Regions from separate parts of the Lysinibacillus sp. 1 U-2021 genome, predicted to be linked through region 2. Evidence: a T-box and tRNA genes for the amino acid it is inferred to sense, from the RefSeq annotation. Region 2 holds a T-box; the other regions hold tRNA genes.
What was found. The T-box of region 2 lies ahead of serS (serine--tRNA ligase). A T-box ahead of a tRNA ligase gene usually reads a tRNA of that ligase, here a tRNA-Ser.

Region 1: it has a tRNA-Ser gene. The T-box ahead of serS (serine--tRNA ligase) is inferred to sense a tRNA for this amino acid. The anticodon was not compared.
Region 3: it has a tRNA-Ser gene. The T-box ahead of serS (serine--tRNA ligase) is inferred to sense a tRNA for this amino acid. The anticodon was not compared.

What each region holds. Positions count from the first base shown of each region.
Region 1 covers NZ_CP123966.1:300,298-302,528, reverse strand. The annotation lists partial or broken gene gnd (decarboxylating NADP(+)-dependent phosphogluconate dehydrogenase) at 1-388, opposite strand, end outside; tRNA gene QH639_RS01605 (tRNA-Glu) at 395-466, opposite strand; tRNA gene QH639_RS01600 (tRNA-Ser) at 469-559, opposite strand; tRNA gene QH639_RS01595 (tRNA-Asn) at 571-647, opposite strand; tRNA gene QH639_RS01590 (tRNA-Ile) at 652-728, opposite strand; tRNA gene QH639_RS01585 (tRNA-Gly) at 730-803, opposite strand; tRNA gene QH639_RS01580 (tRNA-Phe) at 809-884, opposite strand; tRNA gene QH639_RS01575 (tRNA-Asp) at 943-1,018, opposite strand; tRNA gene QH639_RS01570 (tRNA-Met) at 1,022-1,096, opposite strand; tRNA gene QH639_RS01565 (tRNA-Ser) at 1,150-1,242, opposite strand; tRNA gene QH639_RS01560 (tRNA-Ile) at 1,258-1,334, opposite strand; tRNA gene QH639_RS01555 (tRNA-Met) at 1,342-1,415, opposite strand; tRNA gene QH639_RS01550 (tRNA-Ala) at 1,444-1,519, opposite strand; tRNA gene QH639_RS01545 (tRNA-Pro) at 1,535-1,611, opposite strand; tRNA gene QH639_RS01540 (tRNA-Arg) at 1,621-1,697, opposite strand; tRNA gene QH639_RS01535 (tRNA-Leu) at 1,706-1,794, opposite strand; tRNA gene QH639_RS01530 (tRNA-Gly) at 1,800-1,874, opposite strand; tRNA gene QH639_RS01525 (tRNA-Leu) at 1,911-1,995, opposite strand; tRNA gene QH639_RS01520 (tRNA-Lys) at 2,013-2,088, opposite strand; tRNA gene QH639_RS01515 (tRNA-Thr) at 2,096-2,171, opposite strand; tRNA gene QH639_RS01510 (tRNA-Val) at 2,175-2,231, opposite strand, start outside.
Region 2 covers NZ_CP123966.1:3,398,520-3,400,750, reverse strand. The annotation lists gene serS (serine--tRNA ligase) at 1-1,257, opposite strand, end outside; T-box leader at 1,333-1,552, opposite strand; gene pdxT (pyridoxal 5'-phosphate synthase glutaminase subunit PdxT) at 1,602-2,165, opposite strand; gene pdxS (pyridoxal 5'-phosphate synthase lyase subunit PdxS) at 2,167-2,231, opposite strand, start outside.
Region 3 covers NZ_CP123966.1:4,549,229-4,551,459, reverse strand. The annotation lists gene QH639_RS24250 (nitric oxide synthase oxygenase) at 1-404, opposite strand, end outside; tRNA gene QH639_RS24245 (tRNA-Glu) at 974-1,045, opposite strand; tRNA gene QH639_RS24240 (tRNA-Asn) at 1,047-1,123, opposite strand; tRNA gene QH639_RS24235 (tRNA-Ile) at 1,131-1,204, opposite strand; tRNA gene QH639_RS24230 (tRNA-Gly) at 1,209-1,282, opposite strand; tRNA gene QH639_RS24225 (tRNA-Phe) at 1,288-1,363, opposite strand; tRNA gene QH639_RS24220 (tRNA-Ser) at 1,370-1,462, opposite strand; tRNA gene QH639_RS24215 (tRNA-Ala) at 1,476-1,551, opposite strand; tRNA gene QH639_RS24210 (tRNA-Pro) at 1,567-1,643, opposite strand; tRNA gene QH639_RS24205 (tRNA-Arg) at 1,659-1,735, opposite strand; tRNA gene QH639_RS24200 (tRNA-Lys) at 1,754-1,826, opposite strand; tRNA gene QH639_RS24195 (tRNA-Gln) at 1,840-1,914, opposite strand; tRNA gene QH639_RS24190 (tRNA-His) at 1,924-1,999, opposite strand; tRNA gene QH639_RS24185 (tRNA-Trp) at 2,048-2,121, opposite strand; tRNA gene QH639_RS24180 (tRNA-Tyr) at 2,126-2,209, opposite strand; tRNA gene QH639_RS24175 (tRNA-Thr) at 2,217-2,231, opposite strand, start outside.

The sequences.
Region 1 (2,231 bases), 1.9 Mb from region 2:
CTTCAGCAATCAGTTGCATATCACCGTATTCAATACCGTTGTGAACCATCTTCACATAATGGCCTGCGCCATCAGCACCGATATAGGTAACGCATGGCTCACCGTCTTCAGCCACTGCGGCGATCTTGGTAAGGATCGGAGCAACCAGTTCATAGGCTTCTTTCTGGCCACCAGGCATAATGGAAGGACCTTTCAGCGCGCCCTCTTCACCACCGGAAACACCGGTACCAATGAAGTTAAAGCCTTCAGCAGAAAGCTCACGATTACGACGAATGGTGTCCTGGAAGAAGGTATTACCACCATCGATGATGATGTCACCTTTATCGAGGTATGGCTTAAGGGAATCAATAGCAGCATCCGTGCCTGCACCTGCTTTCACCATTAACAGGTAGTATGACCCGTACGGGATTCGAACCCGTGTTACCGCCGTGAAAGGGCGGTGTCTTAACCACTTGACCAACGGGCCCATGGCGGAGAAGGAGGGATTTGAACCCTCGCGCCGGTTACCCGACCTACACCCTTAGCAGGGGCGCCTCTTCAGCCTCTTGAGTACTTCCCCAAAATAAAAAATGGCTCCGAAGGCAGGACTCGAACCTGCGACAACCTGATTAACAGTCAGGTGCTACTACCAACTGAGCTACTTCGGAATAATGGTGGGCCTAAATGGACTCGAACCATCGACCTCACGCTTATCAGGCGTGCGCTCTAACCAGCTGAGCTATAGGCCCTTGGAGCGGGTGATGGGAATCGAACCCACGACATCAGCTTGGAAGGCTGAGGTTTTACCATTAAACTACACCCGCATAAATGGTGGGTCAGGACGGAATCGAACCGCCGACACTTAGAGCTTCAATCTAATGCTCTACCAACTGAGCTACTGACCCATTTCGTCCATGCTAAGCTTTCTCACTCTTTTGCTTCTCATGACTTTTATTTTAAAAATGGCGGTCCCGACCGGGATCGAACCGGCGATCTCCTGCGTGACAGGCAGGCATGTTAACCGCTACACCACGGGACCTTTTGGTTGCGGGGGCCGGATTTGAACCAACGACCTTCGGGTTATGAGCCCGACGAGCTACCACTGCTCCACCCCGCGATAATTTTATGTTGTTTCGAGTTTTTAAAGCACCATTTATAAAAATTTAAAACTGGAGGAGGTAGAGGGATTCGAACCCCCGCGCGGTGTTACCCGCCTGTCGGTTTTCAAGACCGATCCCTTCAGCCAGACTTGGGTATACCTCCGTTACAATATATAAATGGTGGACCTTGCAGGACTCGAACCTGCGACCGGACGGTTATGAGCCGTCTGCTCTAACCAACTGAGCTAAAGGTCCTTTAAGATGGCGGCAGAGGGGATCGAACCCCCGACCTTACGGGTATGAACCGTACGCTCTAGCCAGCTGAGCTACGCCGCCAGGATCTTTATACTGGTTAATTTACTTATGGTGGAGCCTAGCGGGATCGAACCGCTGACCTCCTGCGTGCAAGGCAGGCGCTCTCCCAGCTGAGCTAAGGCCCCATAATTTTTTGGAAATGGTCGGGAAGACAGGATTCGAACCTGCGACCCCTTGGTCCCAAACCAAGTGCTCTACCAAGCTGAGCTACTTCCCGTTGTTCTTTTGGCGCGCCCGACAGGAGTCGAACCCATAACCTTCTGATCCGTAGTCAGACGCTCTATCCAATTGAGCTACGGGCGCATTTAAAATGGTGCCGAGGACCGGAATCGAACCGGTACGGTAGTCACCTACCGCAGGATTTTAAGTCCTGTGCGTCTGCCAGTTCCGCCACCCCGGCACATTTGGAGCGGAAGACGAGGTTCGAACTCGCGACCCCCACCTTGGCAAGGTGGTGTTCTACCACTGAACTACTTCCGCATGTGCATAAGCTTTTTTATCTGGCAATGAAAATAATGGTGCGGGTGAAGGGAGTCGAACCCCCACGCCTTGCGGCGCTAGATCCTAAGTCTAGTGCGTCTGCCAATTCCGCCACACCCGCTTATTATTATTTAAAAATGGTGAGCCATGAAGGACTCGAACCTTCGACCCTCTGATTAAAAGTCAGATGCTCTACCAACTGAGCTAATGGCTCGAAAAAATGGTGCCGGCTATAGGAATCGAACCCACGACCTACTGATTACAAGTCAGTTGCTCTACCTGCTGAGCTAAACCGGCATATGGTGGAGGATGACGGGCTCGAACCGCCGACCCTCTGCTTGTAAGGCAGATGCTCTC
Region 2 (2,231 bases):
ACCGCCCATATAAGGTCTTAAAACTTCAGGAATTACTACGCTGCCATCAGCTTGTTGGTAGTTTTCTAGAAGAGCAGCAACTGTACGGCCAATGGCAAGACCTGAGCCGTTTAATGTATGCACATATTCTGGTTTTGCATTTGGCTCACGACGGAAGCGGATATTTGCTCGTCGTGCCTGGAAATCCTCAAAGTTAGAGCAAGAAGAAATTTCACGGTACATGTTTTGTGCAGGAATCCAAACTTCTAAATCATATTTTTTCGCTGCAGTAAAACCTAAATCAGCTGTACACATTTTTAACTTACGATATGGTAAGCCTAGTAATTGTAATACTTTTTCTGCATGACTTGTTAGTAGCTCTAATTGTTCGTATGACTCCTCTGGTTTTACAAAACGTACTAATTCTACTTTATTGAACTGGTGTTGACGAATTAAACCACGTGTATCACGACCTGCAGATCCCGCTTCTGAACGGAAGCAAGCACTATACGCTGCAAAGCCTTGTGGTAAAGCTTCAGCCGGTAAAATCTCATCTCGATAGAAGTTCGTTACTGGTACTTCTGCAGTTGGAATCATAAAATAATCTGTTTCCTCTAATTTGAATACATCTTCCTCAAATTTCGGAAGTTGCCCTGTACCTGTTAGGCTATCTCGATTAACAATGACAGGTGGTAGCATTTCCTCGTAACCATGCTCCTCTGCATGTAAATCCATCATGAATGTCATTAATGCTCGTTCTAAACGAGCACCAAGACCACGATAGAATAAGAAACGGCTACCTGTTACTTTCGCGCCACGTTCAAAGTCTACAATTTTTAAATCCGTTGCAAGGTCCCAGTGTGCTTTAATATCAAAATCAAATGTCGGAATTTCACCCCACGTATATTCTTCAACATTGTCATCCTCTGTTGTGCCTACTGGTACAGATTCATGTGGGATATTTGGTAAACGCATCATCATATCTTTAAAGCGTTCTTCAACATCATTTAATTGTACATCTAATTCTTTAATTTCATCGCCAACCTGACGCATACGAGCAATGACTTCATCAGCATTTTCTTTGTTGCGTTTCATAACTGAGATTTGTTCAGATACTTTATTGCGTTCTGCTTTTAATTCTTCTGTTTTGGCAATTAATTCACGACGTTTTGCATCTAAGCCTTCAAAGTCATCTAAATTTCCTAAATCTTCATTACGTGTTAATAACATCTCTTTAATTTCCGCGAAATTATCGCGTACGCGTTTAATATCTAACATCTTCATACCTCCAATAGTTTCTTCATGATGGAAAATCGTTGCAGCGAAATGAACACAAAAAAGCCCTCATCCCTAAAAAGGGACGAGAGCTACCCGCGTTGCCACCCTAATTGACTAGACCTATTTCTGCCTAATCCACTTATTTCATAACGGCATTTCAGCCGGCTACAGCCTACTTCATTCACTTCGACTGTGCAACTCCAGGACGGATTCACAAGTGCTTTTATCAGCTTCCACCAGCCGCTGACTCTCTAAAAAAAACGTGCTTGCTACTACTTCCCATCATCGTGTTCAGTTATTTAAAATTTAACCATACTGTACTATATGAAAACAAATTTTGCAAGTCATACCATAGAGGTTACAAAATATTCAAGAATTCGTGTATCCTCTGTTAATTCGGGATGAAACGAACAACCCAATAAATGGCCATCTTGTGCCAAGATTATTTTCCCATCATGTTTTGCAAGAATTTCAACACCTTTACCTACCGCTTCAATATGAGGTGCACGAATAAATACTGCTGGAATCCCTACACCGACTTTAGGAATATCTAGTTGTACTTCGAAGCTATCCACCTGACGTCCATATGAGTTTCTTGCTACAGTCACGTCCATCACAGCCAAATGTGGTTCATCTTCAATTAGATCCTTGGCTAATAAAATTAATCCCGCACATGTACCAAGCATCGGTAATCCTTTCTGTGCAAGTCCACGAATTGGCTCTAGCAGATCAAATCGATCCAGCAATTTTCTCATTGTTGTGCTTTCTCCACCTGGTAACACAAGTCCATCTAGGCTTCCTAAATCCTTTCTTTGTTTTACTTGAATTGCTTCACAACCAAGAGCTTCTAACATTTGTATATGCTCACGAACTGCTCCTTGTAATGCTAATACACCAATTCGCTTCATGCTACCAACCTCGCTCTTGCATACGCTCGTTGTGTCCAAGCTGTGCAATATCAATCCCCTTCATTG
Region 3 (2,231 bases), 1.2 Mb from region 2:
GACTGTGAATCTCCAATAATGCCTGCATCTGTTTCATAGCCTGCATAACGAATTAGTTGATGATTCCAAATCCGTACTCTATCGGAAGCAAACACTGTTATAGTTGGACGGATTTTCCCATGATTTGTCGCATAATCAATATGTTCTAGTAATTTATGAAAAATAGCCTTTTCATCTAAAACATCACGTGCATCTACCACATGCAGTGACTGCCAAAACAGACGTCCAATACACTTATTGCTATTTCGCCATGCCACCCGTGCACCAAAAACTAGCTCCTCTGTTGTTGGGTGATATTCACCTGCATCCTTAACTGCCTGTAATCTATTCTTTAACCAAAGTTCTGATTCATTTTGTTCTGTCTGATATAGATTTAAAAATTGCTGTATCTCCTGTATATTCATATCGATTCCTCCACTTATCCTCATATTAGAGGAACAAAACAACAAGCACCATGAAAATAGTAATCGAAAAAACATACATATTTTATATATGAAATAGTTTGTTCAAATTTACTCTATAGACTCTTTTTCGTAAGAGAATGTAAGGGAGAAAGATTTTAATTATTATAAAAAGGCTACAGTAGTCATGTAGCCTTTTTCAGGGGATTGCAGAACAAAGAAATCAACAGAATTTTTATAAATGATGGAAAGACTAATCGCTCTGAGCTACTTACTTGCTGCTAGTACTTCGCTTTCGCATAGAGCAGAACCAGTTTCACTAATTCTCTGGGCAGGATTGCGCCTGTATCGCTATACTAGAGAAGTCAAGCGCCTTCACAAAAATGTTGACCATGAAGTGTACGTGGTAAGTAAAGCGGTTTATTGGAAGCCCATAGAAAGATGCTAGGGGAATGAAATTTAGTCCCTCACCTTGCCAATAGGTCTTTTTCTGCTATTGCATTATCTTTTATCGATTAACAAAAAGGAGAATAGAAAAAAGCATGTAACACACATCTGTGCTACATGCTTGATGACCCGTACGGGATTCGAACCCGTGTTACCGCCGTGAAAGGGCGGTGTCTTAACCACTTGACCAACGGGCCGTGGCTCCGAAGGCAGGACTCGAACCTGCGACAACCTGATTAACAGTCAGGTGCTACTACCAACTGAGCTACTTCGGAATAATGATGGGCCTAAATGGACTCGAACCATCGACCTCACGCTTATCAGGCGTGCGCTCTAACCAGCTGAGCTATAGGCCCATTTTGGAGCGGGTGATGAGAATCGAACTCACGACATCAGCTTGGAAGGCTGAGGTTTTACCATTAAACTACACCCGCAATAATGGTGGGTCAGGACGGAATCGAACCGCCGACACTTAGAGCTTCAATCTAATGCTCTACCAACTGAGCTACTGACCCGAAAAATGGAGGAGGTAGAGGGATTCGAACCCCCGCGCGGTGTTACCCGCCTGTCGGTTTTCAAGACCGATCCCTTCAGCCAGACTTGGGTATACCTCCAAAAATATTACAATGGTGGAGCCTAGCGGGATCGAACCGCTGACCTCCTGCGTGCAAGGCAGGCGCTCTCCCAGCTGAGCTAAGGCCCCATTTAACATGAAAGATGGTCGGAATGACAGGATTCGAACCTACGACCCCTTGGTCCCAAACCAAGTGCTCTACCAAGCTGAGCTACATTCCGTAAACATGATTTTATTGGCGCGCCCGACAGGAGTCGAACCCATAACCTTCTGATCCGTAGTCAGACGCTCTATCCAATTGAGCTACGGGCGCATGTTAATTAAAAAATGATGAGCCATGAAGGACTCGAACCTTCGACCCTCTGATTAAAAGTCAGATGCTCTACCAACTGAGCTAATGGCTCGTGAAATTAAAAATGGCTGGGGTACTAGGATTCGAACCTAGGCATGACGGAATCAAAATCCGTTGCCTTACCGCTTGGCTATACCCCAATTTTAAAATGGGGCGACTGATGGGAATCGAACCCACGAATGTCGGAACCACAATCCGATGCGTTAACCACTTCGCCACAATCGCCACTATATAGATTATATTAGCTGTATTATGAACGAGTACCTCAATACCTGGCAGGGGCAGTAGGAATCGAACCCACACCAAAGGTTTTGGAGACCTCTATTCTACCGTTGAACTATGCCCCTAAAATGGTGGAGGGGGACGGATTCGAACCGCCGAACCCTAAGGAGCGGATTTACAGTCCGCCGCGTTTAGCCACTTCGCTACCCCTCCAAGGGAATGGTGCCGGCGATAG